Regions from separate parts of the Ignavigranum ruoffiae genome, predicted to be linked through region 4. Evidence: a T-box and tRNA genes for the amino acid it is inferred to sense, from the RefSeq annotation. Region 4 holds a T-box; the other regions hold tRNA genes.
What was found. The T-box of region 4 lies ahead of argS (arginine--tRNA ligase). A T-box ahead of a tRNA ligase gene usually reads a tRNA of that ligase, here a tRNA-Arg.

Region 1 (4,714 bases), 900 kb from region 4:
CGTCACCGGTATAGGTAATAACAACAGCGTCTTCTTTCTTCTTCTTAATTCCTAAACCAACTCCAGCAGCTTGAACAAACTGAGCACCGATAATAATTTGTGGAGGATAAGCATGAAAATCTTCAGGATACATTGAGCCAGCTACATGTCCTTTAGACCAAAGAAATGCATTCTTATAAGGCATTCCTTTTTTTACTAACTGAGGAATGTCGCGATAACCAGGTAAGATCCGGTCTTGAGGTTCCATAGCTGAAATTGTTGCCATTTGTGAAGCTTCTTGTCCTTCAGTTGGACCCACAAAACCTAAACGACCTTGACGTGAAAAAGCTTTAGTACGATTGTACCATTCTCGTTCCCAAACCATGTCTTCCATTAAAGTTACTAATTCTTCGTCCGTTAGTTCCGGCATCAGATCTTCATTAACAATTTTTCCTTCTTCATTTAATACTTGAACAGTCTCAAAATTAAAGTTATTTGGATCTAACAATTGTTCGAAAGTCTGCTTGTTTACCATAACTTATTCACTCCTTATCATTTTGCCAATTGAAACAGTTGGAAAATTCTGTATCATTATTATATATAATTTACCACGATTGATTCGCTTTGACAAGAAATAAACAGTGTGATATCAAGTTCTATATTGCTCAGTTGTTAACTAATACATTAGAACTGTTTTGTTTTAATTATTTATGAGTTTTGTAATATTATTAATTGCTATAACAAAACGGTTTGTTTGTATTAGTACAGACTTCCCCTGTTAAATCCAAGGTGAACATTACTGCACAAAGTCAAAAAAATAAGATGGCTCTCGCCATCCCATTTAAATTATTTATTCAATTGTTGTTCAATATAATGCACAAGATCGGCCACGGTAGCTAAATCTTCATCCGTATCAATTTCCACATTCAAAGAGTCCTCGATTTCACTAACAATTTGAAAGACATCTAAGCTATCTGCTTCTAAGTCTTTCTGGAAATTGGTATCCATCGTAATTTTATCCGCATCAACTTCTAATTGATCGACAATAATTTCTTTTATTTTATCAAAAATCATAGTATCCCTCCGCTTAAGCTATTCTTCTTTCATAGCTTATCTAAGCCGGTCTATGATGTCAAACATAAAGAATGAAATTAGCGAGTCATTTTAAGTTGTAAGCGCTTGGTAAAGAAAGAGCTATAGGTCAGGTAAGCGATAGTGTAAGCTCCAATAGCTGTAGAAGATAGCATCATAAACATAATCACAATTTGATATAAGATTGCTTTCGCTGGATCTACCCCGGCAAACATTAGACCGGCCATTAGGCCAGGTAAAGTTACCAAACCTGTGGTCTTAATACTGTCTAATGTTGGTTGCATGGTATCATTAATCACAATCTTAATAACTTCTTTTGAGGCTTGCTTAGCATTCGCTCCCAGAGCCAACATCTCATTAATTTGTTGTTGACGATCCTTAAAGATTTGACGCATATAATTAAAGACCATGCCACATTTCTGCATAGTAGTTCCGATGATCATCCCATTCACTGGAATAATTTGGGCAGGGGTAAATTCCAAAGTGCCAGACCCTACCATAACAGATAAAGCGATGAAAGAGGATAAACTGATAGCAATTAAAGAATAGATAAAGGAATTTTCTATCCCTTTGCCCCGTTTACCGGCATTCCAAGCTGCGTTGACAATCATCACCAATACCATAATCAGGGTAAGCCATACATTATTCACTCTAAAAATCCATTGCAAAATTAAACCAATGACAATCAGTTGGACAATCATTCGCACAACCGAGATAATAATATCTTTCTCTAATTTTAACTTTTCACGATAAGAAACAAACAGGGTTAATAAAACTAGAGCGAAACTTAAAGCAACAGATAATGGTGTCGCATGTAAATTATTGTTCACTATCTTTTTCCTCCTTATCAAGTTCTTTAGTCGCTGACAATTCAAGACGACGGTCGGCAAGATCTTGTTCACTTTCATGGTGACTTACCATGACCAGGGCAATATCTTTCTCTTGACGTAAATGAGATAAGCCTTGCCAAATTTTCTCTCGTGTATTTACATCTAAAGCACTGGTGACTTCGTCTAGCAACAAAACTTTAGGTTCAAATAATAAATTACGGATTAAAGCTACTCGCTGCTTCTCTCCGCCTGATAATTCATGAATCGATTTATCTAAGTAAGAAGTTGGCAATTGCATCTTGTCTAGTAACTCTCGTGCTTTATCCTCATTAAATTCTTGATTACGGATATCATAAGGAAACGATAAATTATCGCGCACGCTCTCACCAAACAAATTTGGTGACTGAAAACAATATGAGACTTGTTTTCTTAATTCGATGGGGTCCATGTCGTTAACTTTTTTGCCTTCAAAAGTGTATTGGCCAGAACAATTTAAATTAGGATCCAAGAGTTGGGCCAAAAACTTCAAAATAGTACTCTTTCCTGAACCTGAAGGTCCTGTGATGGCCACAAACTCGCCTGATTGTAATTCTAACGAGAAATCTTGAATAATATGTTTCTCTTTCGACTTTATATTTAATTGATTGACTTCGATTAACGCCGACAAAACGATCCCTCCATATCTTTAGTTTATAATCATTATAACATAGATTAGATCGAAATATTTTTTCTTGCTTTAGAGATATGAGGAAGTTGATGAATTAATTGTAAAATATCAAAAATTTCTATGTTATAGTTTTCCTCCTTGAGCGTCCCCAGGAAAAAGATGATTGAATGATATGCTCGGCCAGCATCAGAAGTTTTCTATATTTGTAACATATGTTTGACAACTCTAGAATTTTTTATGATACAGCTAGAAATTATCCTTGCTTCAACAGTAGATTCTGTGCTAATATATAAATATTGTCTGGTGAGTAATTATATTTATCAGTCTGTTGTTCCAGTAGCTCAGCTGGATAGAGCATTCGCCTTCTAAGCGAACGGTCGGGGGTTCGAATCCCTCCTGGAATATAAGTAACTTTTTAATAGGTATCAAAGTACTCGATAAACTTTGATAATACAATGCTTTCATGAAAACTTGATTTAATTTGATATGGCGTAAAATTTTAACCCCCCTACAGACGAATGGAAAGGACTAGCATAGGCTAGTCTATTTTTTTAACTTAAATTTTAGTAACTTCGATGCTCCAATCAATTTAAAAAAAAGAAAAAAAGTATCCGCGGCTTTGCCAGCAGATACTTGTGCAAAAAATATTTAAAAAGAGACCCCTACTCTTCCCCATCCCATGGCACTAGCGCTTCTTTCTCTCGCCGTTGTGAATAGCGCATGGTTTTGCCATCGGGTTCATACTGAATCACTGTATAATAAGGATCATGGTAGAAGAAGAAATAATAGCCTTTTTCAAAGGCTTCGGTTAACCATTTCTCTTTTGCAGCAATGGTATCCATCGGATAATCGTCGATACCAGTGACATATAGAGGGTTATTATGCCAGTGCGTAATAAAATTATCAGAAACATGAATCATTTTTTCATCATTCTGGCTCAGAATAATATTTGAGATACCATTTGAATGGCCACCCATGTGATGCATTTCTATATTTTCCATTATTTTAATCGAGTCATTAAATAAGATGACTTGGTCTTCAATAGGTTGCCAATTATCTTTCAAATATGTTCCTTGGGTGCGTTTATTTGGCTCCGTCGCTTCCTTCCACTCGATATCGTTAATATAAATTTTGGCATTGGGATAATTCTTAACAATATCTCCTGATTCTGTTTTACGACTTAAGCCACCGATATGGTCATTATGCATATGGGTCACTAGGATGATATCAATATCTTCTCCTGTAAGTCCCAATTTCTTTAGGCTATCTAAGGTAAAATTCTCCGAATAAATTTCTTCATTTCGAATTTGTTTAGCTGTCAATTTACTATTCCCATGACCCGCATCGACCAAGATGTTGTGGTCTTTGTATTGAATCAAGATTGGGTCTACGGTTTGAGAAACCCGGTTCTTCTCATCATAAGGCATCTTTCTCCCCCAAACCACGCGAGGCACGGGTCCAAAATATTTACCCCCATCGATCAGTGTCTGGTTCCCTTCCAAAAAAGTTAAAGTCATATCGTGAAATTCAAACGTGTTCATGCTTATCCCCCATTATTATTTTTATCATTTATAGTATATGTGTAATGATTTTATTGCTCAAGTTCTTTGCTTAGAAAACGATTTGACAATTAGAATATTATGAGTATCATTAGATTAAAATGATAACAAGGAGTGAGGAGATGTCGGTCGAATTAATTGAACAACTGTCCAATGCTTTCGGGGTTTCAGGTTTTGAGGATGAAGTTGCTAGCATTGCCCAGAATTATCTACAATCGATTGCTAAGGTGCAAGAAGATAAAATGGGGAATCTATATTTCTCAAAAGAGGAAGAAAAAAACAACTCGTCAAAAGTCAAGGTGTTGTTAGATGCCCATCTAGATGAAGTAGGTTTTATTGTTCAGGCCATTCAACCCAATGGCATGATTGAATTTCTTCCCGTCGGTGGCTGGGTCAGTCATAATGTCCCCGCTCATCCAGTCATCATTCGAACAGAAACCGGTCAAAAAATCTCCGAATTAACAGCTTCCATTCCACCCCACTTTCTATCGGCCAAAGAACGTCATCAAGTCTTGCAGATGGATGACATTTTGATTGATGTGGGCACATCTTCTAAAGAAGAAACACAAAAATTAGGCATCCAAATT
Region 2 (4,714 bases), 660 kb from region 4:
AAACTTTTTCACGATAAGTCCTCCTATCTCATGATACACTAAAACTAGCAATAAACGGGCGAAAAGTCAAATTATTCGCAGTTTACTAACAGTTTCATTATAATATATTATACAAAAGAAATATATATTTTTAGTGAATTTATTACTATTAATTGATGAATAGGGAGCGATGTATGTGCTAATCCATACTGATTCGGCTCAGGCCACCCAAGAACTCGCCGCAATAATGGCGCGATATAGTAAGTTAGGCATGGTCTTTCGTCTTGATGGCACTTTGGGAGCCGGCAAGACAACATTTACTCAGGGCTTTGGACGAGCGCTGGGTATTCAACGTGCGGTCAAGTCGCCGACTTATACGATTGTCAAAGAATACGATCTGCCTGAACAAGGTCAGCTCATTCATATTGATGCCTACCGACTGGAAGGAGTGGGTGGGGACAGCTTAGATTTTAATGAGTTATTCCGTCCCGATGCGATTACTTTAGTTGAGTGGGCTGAGTTTATTGAGGACGATTTGCCTGAATCTTATTTACATATTCAGATTAACCGGCCAGAAGAACTCGCTGAAGCAGAGACCCGGCGGATTCTGGACATTTCTGTTCAAGGATCCTCGGCTGAATATCTTACCATGATTGAGAAGTTACAAGGGGATTATGTGAGGAAGGATGCTGACTTAAATGAAGAATAAGATGTTTCCGGTCGATACTGTGGAGTCAGAAGATATTGAAATTACTGTCCGTCAGGCTGAAGAAACCGACGCTCGTGCAATTATTGGCTTGAGTCGCCACTTGGGTAAAGAAACCGATTATCTATCTTTTGGTAAAGAAGGTCTCTTGTTAACAGTGGCTGAAGAACGAGCCATTATTAATTCTTATCAAGCGGCCCCGACCTCCATTCTATTATTAACTGAGACCGATGGACAGATTATTGGTCTGTCCTCTGTCAAGGTGCTAGATCAGGGCAAACAAGCCCACGTCGCTGAAATTGGCGTTTCCTTGATTGAGGAATATTGGGGTTATGGCATCGGCCACATGATGTTAACGGCCTTGATTGAATTTGCCCAAGCAGTCGATATTAAGGTGCTAACCCTCGAAGTGATCACCGAAAATCAACGAGCGATTAAACTTTATCAGAAGAATCACTTTGATATTGTAGGTCGCCTGACCAAACGGGTGAAATCGGCTTATGGTTATTATGATACTTACATCATGGAGCGTATTCTGGATTAAAGTCTTTACTTTGAGACTGACTTTGTCTAAAATATGTAAGAATGCTCAGCGGAGCGATATGCTGAAAGGTGATAACCATGGTGAATTTTCAAAATTTGAGTCAGCTCTTTCCTGAGATGACGATTAAATATAATGAAGCATTAGCAAATTATTCTTATACAAAAACAGGGGGACCGGCTGACGTTATCGTCTTCCCCAAATCTAAAACAGAAGTCCAACAAATTATTGATTGGGTCAACCAACACCAAGTGCCCTTGACCGTCTTTGGTAACCTCTCAAATTTAATTGTTCGTGATGGTGGAATGGCAGGGATTGTGATGATTCTGACCCAGATGAATCACATAGAAGTCTCAGCTGACGGTATTTATGCTGAAAGTGGGGCAGCGATGATTGAAACCAGTCAACAAGCCCTCGCCGCAAAATTCACCGGCTTAGAATTTGCTTGTGGAATCCCCGGAAGTGTGGGGGGAGCGGTCTTTATGAATGCGGGCGCCTATGAGGGGGAAGTAAAAGATTGCATCCAATATGTGGACGTGTTAACGGCGGAAGGCGAATTGAAACGCTTCTCCAATGAAGAAAGTCAATTTACCTATCGCAACAGCATCTTCCAAGATAATCAAGCTGTGATTTTAGGGGCTTTCTTTGCTTTAGGCAAAGGGGATAGCCAAGCGATTAAAGAACGGATGGATCATTTAACCTATCTCCGTCAATCGAAGCAACCCTTAGAATATCCTTCTTGTGGCTCAGTATTCAAACGACCAGAAGGCTACTTTACTGGCAAGTTGATTCAAGATGCGGGCTTACAAGGTTATCGAATTGGTGGTGCTGAGATTTCACGCAAGCATGCTGGCTTTATTGTCAATGTTGCTGAAGCGACAGCGACCGATTATACCGAAATGATTGCCTTTATTCAAGAAACCATCTTTAATAAATATGGTGTACACTTAGAAACCGAGGTTCGAATCCTAGGACGGGAGAAAGAATAAGAAATTTCAACTTTCTGTGAGATTTTTAATAATTAGTCTTGTCATCTAACAGAAAATCTGTTATTATATATAAACAGTGTTGATGCACCCTTAGCTCAATTGGATAGAGTGTTTGACTACGAATCAAAAGGTTACAGGTTCGACTCCTGTAGGGTGTATTGTGAGCAGGCCTAAGGGCCTGTTTTTTTGTGCCTATTTTTATTCATTTCCTTTTGAGAAAGTATGATATCCAGGAGTACAAACACCAAACTATGAGAGCTTGAAAAATATTCTCATTATATTATAATTTAAATATAAAATAAAATATATCGTTAAATAGATGATTGTTTGATTTAGAAGTAGGGGGTTGTTCAAAGTGATAGATCATCAGACCTATGTTAAGTACTTTTTTAAGAAGAACAGGCTGAATACAATTTTAACCATCCTTGCCTATATCGGTATTTCATTGTTAAATGTTCTTGTTTCATGGTATTTACAAGTCATTTTCGATGTGATGTCTCAAGATAGTTCATTCACCTTTGTACAACTTTTGTACTTTTGTATGGCTATCTTAATTGCTATCTCACTCATTTATTTTCTTCAATATTGGTTTTTTCCCCATTTTCTGGAGAAAGCGATGACTCAATTTAAAGACAAACTAATGAAAGACATTCTAAGCAAAGATTTGTCGAGTTTTGCCCAAGGCAACAGCTCACTCTATCTTTCAGCCTTAACCAATGATTGTGAGCGTATCGAACAGAATTATTTGCGAACAATCTTTACTTTGATTCAGTTATCGATCATGTTCATAGGCTCGCTCTCTTTGATGCTATATTTCAGTCCGATTTTAACCCTGATATCTTTGTTGGTCTCTATCTTGCCAATGATTTTCGCCATGAAGACAGCGACGATATTAGCCGCAACGGAAAAGAAAGTTTCTGAAGAAAATGCTAATTATCTCGCTCAGACCAAGGATATATTGAACGGTATTTCGATTATCAAAAGTTTCAAGGCGGAGAAGGAAGCTGACCAACTCTATCAACAAGGTAATCATCGGTTGGAGCGTCAGAAGAGAGATCGTGAACATAAATCCCTTCAAATCGCTGGTTTAGGCGAATTTACTAAATTATTGGCTCAATTCGTCGTCATGTTATCGGGGGTTTGGTTAGTATTGTATCGACCTGATACACTTACACCAGGGATGGCTATTGCTTTCACCAATTTAATGAATTTTGTTCTACAACCTATCGCTACGATTCCCCAACTGTTGGGCCAACGCAAGGCGGCAATAGTTTTGCTAGATAAACTAGCCAACCAGATAAAACAAGTTGATAAAGATCAAGGCGTGACTTTGTCGGCACCCCTTAATCGAGGCTTCAGTCTCCAAGATATCAGTTTTTCCTATAAAGATTCCGGTAACGTTTGGGCTTTAGCAGATATCAATCTTGAATTAGAGCTTGGCAAGTCCTATGCAATTGTCGGTGGATCTGGCTCGGGGAAAACCAGCTTAATTAATCTGCTCATGGGATTATATGATACTTACCAAGGGTCTCTTTCATTAAACAATATTGAAGTACGTGAAATTACTACTTCTTCCTTATATGATGTTATGAGTTTAATCCAACAATCTGTTTTTATTTTTGATGCGAGTATTGTTGAGAATATTACTATGTTTCGTAACTTTCCCCAGTCAGATATTGATCGAGTCATACAGTTAGCAGGTTTGGTAGAACTCATTGAATCCCATGGTCAGGATTATAACTGTGGCGAAAATGGTTGCAATCTCTCAGGTGGAGAAAAGCAACGGATTGCGATTGCTCGTAGTTTACTGCAAGAATCTGAGATTTTATTGGTAGATGAAGCGACTTCGGCTCTCGATAATCAAACCGCAGCTAATATTACTCAGGCGATTCTTGATTTATCAGGATTGATGCGTATTGTGGTAACACATCGCTTAGAAGAAAAATTCTTGCAGCAATATGATCAAATTGTGGTTCTTAAAGAAGGGAAGTTAATCGAACAAGGCACATTTCATCAACTGATGGCAGAGAAGAAATATTTCTATTCCTTGTTTACCGTGGCTAATTAGAAACACACTTGGCATACTTAACAATCTTCGAGTTTTTCAGGCGTTATTAACCAGTGGACATCGCCTATCACTTATAAATATAAGCCCATAAATACCTTAGGCCTCATTGCCATAATTCAGTGTCTTTATTGGGGTAATCTGCTCAACTAATCATTTTTATACAACGTATTCGCCCTTAAGTCTTAAAGAGTCTTGTTGTTATCGATGCATGGAAAAGGGGAAAATTAAATAGAGAATACAATATGAAGTAAGGGTTTGATCTTCATCAGTTATATCAAACCCTGGTACTGACAAGAGGCCGTCCTGAAAAGTCAAGGTTTTGGAGGACGAGATTCACTAGAATAGCTCTAGAGACGAGTCAATTAGAGCTGTTAAATGGAGTGAATCTTCTGTTTCTTGTGAGTACCAGGGTTCTTTTTTGTTTTGTCATC
Region 3 (4,714 bases), 310 kb from region 4:
TTCTTTAATTGCTTTAGCAATCCGGGGCACACGACGAAAGACTTCGGCGGCTAAATCATCTTCATAATCGAAGATATCTTGTCGATGATCTTTTGGAATGACTAAGGTATGACCAGGAGTAACCTGACTCAAATCTAAGAAGGCAAAGACCCATTCATCCTCATAAACTTTGGCGGCTGGGATCTCACCTTTAATAATTTTACAAAAAATGCAATCTTCCATAAAGACTCTCCTTTACCAAGCATATTTTCCATAGTTACAGAATAACATAAATTACAGAAAAGTTCTTAAAATACGGGCTCATTAGATTCATAAAAAAGTCATAATTTATTCAAAATAATGTTTTTTAACGAAGTATATTTCATTATTATTTCCAGAATCTCTCACGCTTAAAGTATTTCTAATATGATATAATATTGCTGATAAGAGAGGAGGAGCCATGTGAAAACTATCGTAAAATATTTACTCGTCGGACTATGTCTACTGACTCTATTCAGCTTGAGTTCGACCAGGACCGTCGTCCATGGCCAAGATTGGTCCCAAGAAACTGAAAGTAGTGAATCACTTGATTCTTCTGTTGAAGAATCAGATTTGACGACTGAAGATAGCAAGGACGAAACGACAACGGCGAGCACAAACACCGCCATTTCTTTGGACTTTCGCCACTATATGCCTTTTGCTAAATTTGTAAATTATCAGTATCAAGGCGACGGCTCAGTATTTGAAGTTCAGGACATTATTATGGAGTATATGCCAGATAATCAAGGAACATTCCAAATTACTGCCTTTACCGGAGATTCAGCCACAGCTTATGTATATCAGATTCGCGATAATGGTCTATTCGAGTTAGCTTGCTTTGAAAATTATAACGTGGTGGAAGATTTACGGTACTCACCAGAAGCGACTGATGGCGCTGAGTCTTTGATTCTCCCCAGCAATTTAGCAGTAGGAACAAGCTACCAATCAGGTTATAATAATGAGAATAAACGTACCGTGTCTGATTTATTCAATCAATTTTCATTTGGCGGCTATACTTTTGAAAATGTCATCAAAGTCGTTGAAGCGCAAGGTTCTGGTCAATTTAATTATTATTTTGCTCCAGATTATGGGTTAATATTAGTTGAACGGGTCAATAATAATAATGCTCAACAAATTATTCAACTGATTTCAACTCAAGGAAATGTGATTGAATAAGACACGTCAGTAATAGATCTAGCGAGGAGGATTCCATTGAAGAAATTTGCCCTGCTTCTTTGTTGTTGTGGATTGATTGGCCTAGAGGATATTTCTGTGTGGGCCCAAGATGACATCCCTAGTGAAACAACCAGTGAGAAAGAACCCGGATTTGAAGAAAAAGAAACCTCAACCAAGCAAGTAGTGGGCGAGGAAACTATCCCTTTTGCTAGTCAAAGAAGAAAGAACCCAAATCTAGCTCCAGACGAGGAAATCATCGTCCAAGAAGGTATTCCGGGTATCCGGAAAGTTTTATATACTTATGAAACTTCGTTAGCTGGCGACAAACTCATCCGAACAGACTTCTTAGAAGTGATTCAAGAACCTGTCGATCAGATAATCGAATTTGGTCCAGAAGCTGCTGGCAGCAATGAAAGTGAAGCAACATCAGAATCTTCAGCCGAAAGCTCTAATAATGAAGCAAGTACGACAACGATTGAAGCGACTCAATTTAGCCAAAAACCTTCAACAGAAGAAACGAGTCAATCAATTAAACAAGGTAGCCGTGATAATCATCAAGCCAGTCAAGCTTTCATTTCTACTAGTAAGGCGACCAAGAAAAAAGCTAACAAAACAGCTTTAAGTTCTAACAAGAAAAGCAGTCGACTGCCCGATGCTGGCGAAAGTCATCCTTTAACTACCCTTGCTTTAGGACTAATGTTTATAGCCACCATACTTTTTCTCTTTCCCAGAAGAGAAACGGTTAAAGAAAAAAATTAATACTTGAGCATTATTCCTATTATTGACATATATTAAAATAATGACTGATTTTTTATTTAATTTGACAAAAGGTCTTGAAATTCATATGAAAGACAGGTAAAATAGAATAATCAGGTCTCCGTAGTGTAATGGATATCACACAAGATTCCGGTTCTTGTAATGGGGGTTCGACTCCCTCCGGAGATATAAGTAACTTTTATTTCATAGCAAAACATCCGATAAAGCTTGATAAAATAAAGTTTTATTTAAATTTGGTTTAATTTGAAATCACGTAAAATTTAACCTCCTACGGACGAATGGAAAGGACTAGCATAGGCTAGTCTATTTTTTTTTTGCGTGAATTTCGTTTTTTTATTTCGTTTCCTTGTATGTAAGACAAAATAAAAACACCTAATCGTTAGATTAAGTGTTATAGAGTGCCCCCCGAAAGATGGATATTTTCATCCATCTTTCGGGGGGCGCTATGTTATTTAACCAAGCTGATTCTATTAATTCGATTTTAAATTTTGAACTTCTCTTAGTATATGTTCGCGAAACAGGGCCTCTTCTAATGGATCTGTTTCAAATGTATCATGGCTAAGTTTGGCTTGAAGTTGACGCATAGCTTGATACCACCGATACATATCGGCAATCATTGTCTCTTTAAATTCAGGATACCAATAGTCGATTTGTAGTAGACAAGCTTTGCCCGCCTCGATGGGTATCCAATCGAATGTTAGGATTGCTCCATCCAACCAAGCAAAGGATAATGTCTTAGCTGGTTCGTAATCCATCAACATAAAGCTTTCTTGGTCTTCCCTATTATAGCTAAATTGAATACTCCCTCCAGGTCTCAAATCTTTAAAAGCGATAACTGGATAACAAGCATGTTCGGTCAAGAAAATTTGCCAGACTTCCGCACAGCTTTGCGGGTAGCTCAAGGCTAGTTTAACACATTGTCCCTGATCAAGCTGACTTAAGGCATCATCGATGCTTTGCCCTGTTTGACAGCCACAGCTACAAGTCGGGCTATGACTGTATAGTTCGTCAAGCAGATTAGCTTTGTGTTTTGTCATCCAATACCACCCTTAACGAAATTTGGGTTTATAAATTTCCCGTTTGTCTAAGGGGAAGATTTGTGGCGTAAAATGACCTGCATCCGTTTGTTCAAGGACTTGGGTAATCATGTTTATTTTAGCATCCATATCATCGATATAATGAATCAACTCAGCTTCTAACAATTGCGGAAGGACTGGACTACCAAATTCCTGTTTGCCATGGTGAGCTAAGACCACATGCTTCAAGAGTAAGATGGGTTCAATTTCCGAATCGATACCAATTTCTTGACAGGTTCGATCAATCAATTCAGACATCAAGACAATATGACCCATGAGCTTACCTCTAAGGGTGTATTCCGTTGATATTGGACCACTTAGCTCAATCGTCTTACCGATATCGTGCAGAATAATCCCGCCAATCAATAAGGAAGCATTTAATTGTGGATAGATTTCCAATAGCTTGCTCGCAATTTGCACCATGGTCAAGGTGTGAAAAGCTAAGCCCCCTGCTAAGGCATGGTGATTACGTTTAGCTGCTGGGTAAGTAAAGAAAGCTTCCTCATGAGTCTTCAAAATTTTGCGCACGACACGGGCAATATTAGGTTCTTTAATCATAAATAAGGCATTGTCTAGTATTTCAACCAATTCGTCCCGTGAAAGCTCAATACTTTCTACATAATAGCTTGGGTCAATCGGCTCACCTGCTTCGGCTAAACGCATCTTTTCAATTCGTACTTGAGGCCGACCTTGATAGTTCTCACGTCTTCCTTGTAATAAGACGACCTTGCCCGCCTGAAAGCTAGCAATTTCTTTCTCATTGGCACTCCAATACATACCATCCATGGCCCCTGACTTATCTTGAAATCTAAAGGCAATAAAGGGGTTGCCGTTACGGGCTGTTCGCACATCTGCTGATTTAATCAATACATATAAGGCAAATTCCTCACCGACATTCAAATCAAATAATTGTTTCATAATTCCTCCTCAACTAAGCTTGATCGAGCTCTTCAAGATCGATTTCATGATCAGGTTCAAAGATATCAATGGCTAATTGATCAAAGGTAAAGAATAGAATTTGATGGCGTTCTGACATTTCCTTGAGCACTTGATACATGCTTTGTCGTCGCTGTTCATCGAAATTCACGAAAGCATCATCAATAATTATAGGCATTGAAACCATTTGCTTAGCACTCTCTACAAAAGCCAAACGTAAGGCCACATAGAGTTGCTCTAAAGTCCCTTGAGATAATTCGTGAGGCTCGAATAAGATATCCGAGAATTGTTTCACTTTGATCGAATTTTTATTGATTTTGACCTGAGTATAGCGTCCTCCAGATAATTTATAGAAAAGTTCGTTAACTTTTTCGTTCATTTCTGGCAATGGATTCTCCATCCCATAACGTAAAGTATCATAAATTAAGGCGGTCGCAATATGTTTCTGTCCCCATTCAATGATAACATCACGAATCTTAGCTTTCTTATTCTCGATCTGTTGACTTAATTCTTCATAGGATCCATCCTCTTGAAGACGATTAATTTCCACCATGACATTGGCTAATTGATGCATATGTGGGGTTAAATTTTCTTTCGCTCGTTGCAACATTTGTTGTTGTTGTTCTAACTGCTCACTTAGTTCCTGGCGATTTTGAATCTTGGCTAATTCCTGTGCATAATCTTGCGTTTGTTCAGCGAACAACTGATGTTTCGCCTGCAAGTCTTCAATT
Region 4 (4,714 bases):
AAAGGTTTATTACAATGTTATTTAGTTGGGCCAGGTAGTCAAGAACTTAATTTGAAGATGGATGGCGCCTTTAATATCGTTCCTGAAGAAGCAACTTACGAAGGTGATAAAGCCGACCAAGTAGCAAAAAATCTTGAGGAACTTGGTTTTGAATATCAAAAAGATGATCATAAAATCAAAACGATTGGTAAATCAATTCACTCCAAAGATGCAGATCAAGGAACAAATGCAATTACACGTTTAGTTGCAGGTCTAAATGGAGTAGAAGATCATGTGGCTTTAGACTTTATCAATAAGTACGTAGGTCAAGATGCAAATGCTAATAATTTATTTGGTAAGATTGGCGATGATATGAGTGGAAATCTTACCATGAATATTGCTAAACTTATAATAAACTCTGAAGAGTCTCGGATTGGCGTGGACTTCCGTATCCCAGTCACTGCCGATAAAGACAAATTAGTTGATACATTGAAGAATGCAATGGCTGAATATGGTTTAGAATATAAGGAACATGACTATCTCGCTTCTCTATATGTTCCAGTAGAAAGTGAACTCATCCAAACCTTGTTAAGTGTTTACCGTGATATGACTGGGGATATGTCTGAACCAATCTCATCTGGTGGAGCTACTTTCGCTAGAACAATGGATAACTGTGTTGCTTTTGGCGCGCGTCGTCCGGACGTACCTGTAACCTATCATGAAGCCAATGAAAACATGCCTTTAACGAATATTTTTGAATGTATGGAAATCTATGCAGAAGCTGTTCGTCGTTTAGCCACTGAAGAATAAAATCATAAAAAAGGAGATAGAATATGGCAAATCGTAAAATTGTAGTCGCACTTGGAGGAAATGCTATTCTTTCTAGCGATCCATCTGCTCAAGCTCAACAAGAAGCGTTAAAACAAACTGCAGAACATTTGGTTAAATTTATCGAAAATGGAGATGACCTAGTCATTACTCATGGTAACGGACCACAAGTAGGTAACTTATTATTACAAAACATTGCTGCAGACTCTGAAAAGAACCCAGCCTTCCCATTGGATACTTTGGTAGCAATGACTGAGGGATCCATTGGCTTCTGGTTACAAAATGCCATGCAAAATGCTTTGAAAGAACGTGGCATTGAAAAAGAAGTTGCTTCGATTGTGACCCAAGTGGTTGTTGATAAAGCTGATCCAGCTTTTGAAAATCCTACAAAACCAATTGGCCCATTCTATACCGAAGAAGAAGCAAAAGCAGAAATGGAAAAATCTAATGCTTCATTTAAAGAAGATGCTGGCCGTGGTTGGCGTAAAGTTGTTCCTTCACCAAAACCAATCAGCATTAAAGAAGCTAAATCTATCCAAAATCTAATCGATGCTGGCCACGTGGTTATTGCTGCTGGTGGTGGTGGCGTTCCAGTTATCGAAGAAGCTGATGGAAAATTACAAGGTGTAGAAGCTGTTATTGATAAAGACTTTGCTTCTCAAGTATTAGCAGAAATGGTGGACGCCGATTTATTCGTTGTTCTAACGGGTGTAGATTATGTTTTTGTTAACTTCAATAAACCAAACCAAGCTAAATTAGAAAAAGTAACTTATGCTGAATTAGAACAATATATTTCTGAAGAACAATTTGCTCCAGGAAGCATGTTACCAAAGATTGAAGCTACTATGAAATTTGTTAAAAACAAACCAGAAAGCCAAGCTGTGGTAACATCTTTAGAAAACTTGCAATCTTTGATTGAAAGTGGAGCCGGAACTGTGATAGAATACCAATAATCATTATTAAAGAATGATGAGGAAAGAGAGTAGGATAAATTCAGCCTGTACAGAAAGTTGGATTGCTGAGAACCAACCTTGACGTTTATTCGAACCGCACTTTCTGATATTAACAAGGTGAACTCAAAGTAGCTTTGTTCGGAGACCTCTTCGTTAACAAGGAAAAGATGATTCCTGGATTTTTTTGGGAGTCAATTAGAGTGGTACCGTGTATGTAAAATACGCCTCTAGCTTAGCTAGGGGCGTATATTTTTATATTAATAAGATTATTGGAGGAATATAGAATGGAGAACAAAAAGTTAATTGTTGAAGCTTTGACGCCAGTGCTGGAAGGACAGATGGAGCCTGAACAAATTGAAAGTTTAATTGAAATACCAAGTAACCCTGAACATGGGGACTTTGCCTTTCCGGTCTTTCAACTTGCAAAGGTATTTCGTAAAGCACCCCAAATGATTGCCAGTGAATTAGTTGAAAAAATCGATGATTCCAACTTTGACAAAGTGGTGGCTGTAGGGCCTTATATTAATTTCTTGGTTAAACGGTCTGTTGTATCGAACCAAGTGCTACATGATGTTCTAGCAGCCGGCGCCAACTATGGAGACGTTGACTTAGGTCACGGTGGGAATGCATGTATCGACATGTCCTCACCAAATATCGCTAAACCAATGTCTATGGGACACTTGCGTTCAACCGTTATTGGCAATTCGATTGCCAATATTTTGGATAAAGTGAATTATAATACGATCAAAATTAACCACTTGGGCGACTGGGGAACTCAATTTGGTAAATTAATCGTAGCCTACAAAAAATGGGGCGATGAGAACGTCGTTAAACAAGATCCGGTCAATGAATTGGTTAAATTATATGTTCAATTCCATGAAGAAGCTGAAACCGATCCAGAATTGGATGATCAAGCTCGGGCGGCCTTTAAGAAATTAGAAGAACACGATCCTGAGATGACTGAACTATGGCAATGGTTCAAGGAAGAATCTTTGAAAGAATTTAACAAGGTCTATGAAATGCTTGACATAGATTTCGATTCTTATAACGGGGAAGCTTTCTATAATGACAAGATGGATCCAGTCATCCAAGAACTTGAGGACAAGGGCATCTCAACGATCGAAAATGGGGCAACAATTGTTCTCTTAGAAGAAGAAAATCTTCCACCTGCTTTAATCAAAAAATCTGACGGTGCTACCTTATACTTAACTCGTGACTTGGCCACCGCCTATTATCGTCATCAAACTTATGATTTTGATCAAAATATTTATGTGGTGGGGAACGAACAAGCTAACCACTTCAAACAATTAAAAGCTGTCTTGAAACGATTGGGTAATGATTGGTCGGATGATATGCATCATATCCCATTCGGCTTGATTACCTTAGAAGGTAAGAAACTATCAACCCGTAAAGGAAAGATTGTTCTTCTAGAAGAAGTCTTGAAAGAAGCCATTGAATTAGCGCTTGAACAAATTAAACAAAAGAATCCAGATTTAGAGAATAAAGAGGAAGTAGCACGTCAAGTAGGTGTTGGTGCGGTAATCTTCCATGATTTGAAATCTGACCGTCTAAATTCTTTTGACTTTAAACTTGATGAAATCGTCCAGTTCGAAGGAGAAACCGGTCCTTATATTCAATATGCTTGTGCCCGGGCGAATACCATCTTAGAAAAATATGGTAAAGAAGTAAATTCAGACCATGTTTGGGAATTGACCGATGCATACAGCTGGGAAATTATTAAGAAACTTTCTCAATATCAAGCAACAGTGATTCAAGCGGCTGAACGTTATGAGCCTTCTGTGATTGCTAAATATGCCATTCAGTTAGCCCAACTTTTCAACCGTTACTATGGTAATACCCGCATCCTTTCTGAAGATGATCAATTAGAAGCACGGATTGCTTTAGTCCAAGCGATCGTTATTGTCTTAAAAGATGCGCTATCTCTACTTGGTATTAAAGCTCCTGAAAATATGTAATTGCTTTGTCACAGCAGAATTCAATCCATCTCATACCCAGACCCAAGTACTTGATTAGCTACTTGGGTCTTTTTTTATGCGTGTCAATATATTGCAGAGCATGTGAAACATTATCCGCCATCGTTGACAGATTAATTTTGGGGTTTCGTACAGATTTTCTAATTGAAGCTAAGCAAAAATTCTTGGCTGATGAAAAATTTAAAGATTTTCCCTGCGTCTGTCAAAAAATCGTCTAATAAAAATCGATTTCTCTTTGTAAATATCGAATTTATCACATTTAGTCTTGAAAATCTTAAGATTAAGATAGATAATGAAGAGGAAGACGATTAAAGGGGTGGTCGATTGGTTAACCGCGATTTTGAAGCTTATTTTGAGTATTTAGAGAGTGAGGAGTTTTTCTTAGGATTTACGCCCGAGGAACTATTAAAAGTCAAACAGTTGTCGGTCATCCACCAATACCGCAAGGGACAAATTATTTATTTTCAGGATGATCCCAAACGCTATTGTTATTTTTTATTAAAAGGTTTTATTCGGTTGGAGCGGACAGATACCGAGGATACTTATATTTATATTGATTATATTAAGGAGAAGAATTTCTTCTCGTATTCCTCCGTTTTAAATTTTGAGCGCTACACCCATTCAGCCTATTCGGTTACCGATGTGGATTTATTATTAATTCCCATGGATTTGATTATTGAGATTATTCGTCAGAACCATAATCAATTATTGTATATGTATTGTAAGCTATCAGAAATCCAAGTTTTTCAAGAAGCACGAATTCAACAAACTGCTATATCTTCTGCTGTGGATCGGGTAATCCAATCTCTCTCCTTATGGATGTTTGATATGGGGCGGATGATTAGGGGGCACATGACTATTCCCTATCCGCTGACAATCTATGAATTAGGTTTAGTGGCAGGAACGACGCGGGAAACAGCCGGCCGTGTCGTTCGTAAGTTAACCAAGGAAGGCAAGGTT

Region 1: it encodes a tRNA-Arg, which carries the amino acid that the T-box ahead of argS (arginine--tRNA ligase) is inferred to sense. The anticodon was not compared.
Region 2: it encodes a tRNA-Arg, which carries the amino acid that the T-box ahead of argS (arginine--tRNA ligase) is inferred to sense. The anticodon was not compared.
Region 3: it encodes a tRNA-Arg, which carries the amino acid that the T-box ahead of argS (arginine--tRNA ligase) is inferred to sense. The anticodon was not compared.

The regions. Positions count from the first base shown of each region.
Region 1 covers NZ_CP096206.2:681,254-685,967, reverse strand. Annotated here, with positions in the region: gene pdhA (pyruvate dehydrogenase (acetyl-transferring) E1 component subunit alpha) at 1-514, opposite strand, end outside; gene M0R79_RS03280 (acyl carrier protein) at 826-1,053, opposite strand; gene M0R79_RS03275 (ABC transporter permease) at 1,131-1,901, opposite strand; gene M0R79_RS03270 (ABC transporter ATP-binding protein) at 1,891-2,568, opposite strand; tRNA gene M0R79_RS03265 (tRNA-Arg) at 2,899-2,972, shown strand; gene M0R79_RS03260 (MBL fold metallo-hydrolase) at 3,231-4,109, opposite strand; gene M0R79_RS03255 (M42 family metallopeptidase) at 4,250-4,714, shown strand, end outside.
Region 2 covers NZ_CP096206.2:290,938-295,651, forward strand. Annotated here, with positions in the region: gene M0R79_RS01425 (DUF4430 domain-containing protein) at 1-12, opposite strand, end outside; gene tsaE (tRNA (adenosine(37)-N6)-threonylcarbamoyltransferase complex ATPase subunit type 1 TsaE) at 176-688, shown strand; gene M0R79_RS01435 (GNAT family N-acetyltransferase) at 678-1,229, shown strand; gene murB (UDP-N-acetylmuramate dehydrogenase) at 1,310-2,215, shown strand; tRNA gene M0R79_RS01445 (tRNA-Arg) at 2,300-2,373, shown strand; gene M0R79_RS01450 (ABC transporter ATP-binding protein) at 2,571-4,283, shown strand.
Region 3 covers NZ_CP096206.2:1,275,206-1,279,919, forward strand. Annotated here, with positions in the region: gene M0R79_RS06055 (HIT family protein) at 1-222, opposite strand, end outside; gene M0R79_RS06060 (hypothetical protein) at 442-1,194, shown strand; gene M0R79_RS06065 (LPXTG cell wall anchor domain-containing protein) at 1,231-1,953, shown strand; tRNA gene M0R79_RS06070 (tRNA-Arg) at 2,068-2,139, shown strand; gene M0R79_RS06075 (SRPBCC family protein) at 2,442-3,008, opposite strand; gene M0R79_RS06080 (3'-5' exoribonuclease YhaM family protein) at 3,021-3,965, opposite strand; gene M0R79_RS06085 (ATP-binding protein) at 3,979-4,714, opposite strand, start outside.
Region 4 covers NZ_CP096206.2:1,584,853-1,589,566, reverse strand. Annotated here, with positions in the region: gene M0R79_RS07495 (M20 family metallopeptidase) at 1-789, shown strand, start outside; gene arcC (carbamate kinase) at 813-1,760, shown strand; T-box leader at 1,768-1,992, shown strand; gene argS (arginine--tRNA ligase) at 2,045-3,736, shown strand; gene M0R79_RS07480 (Crp/Fnr family transcriptional regulator) at 4,079-4,714, shown strand, end outside.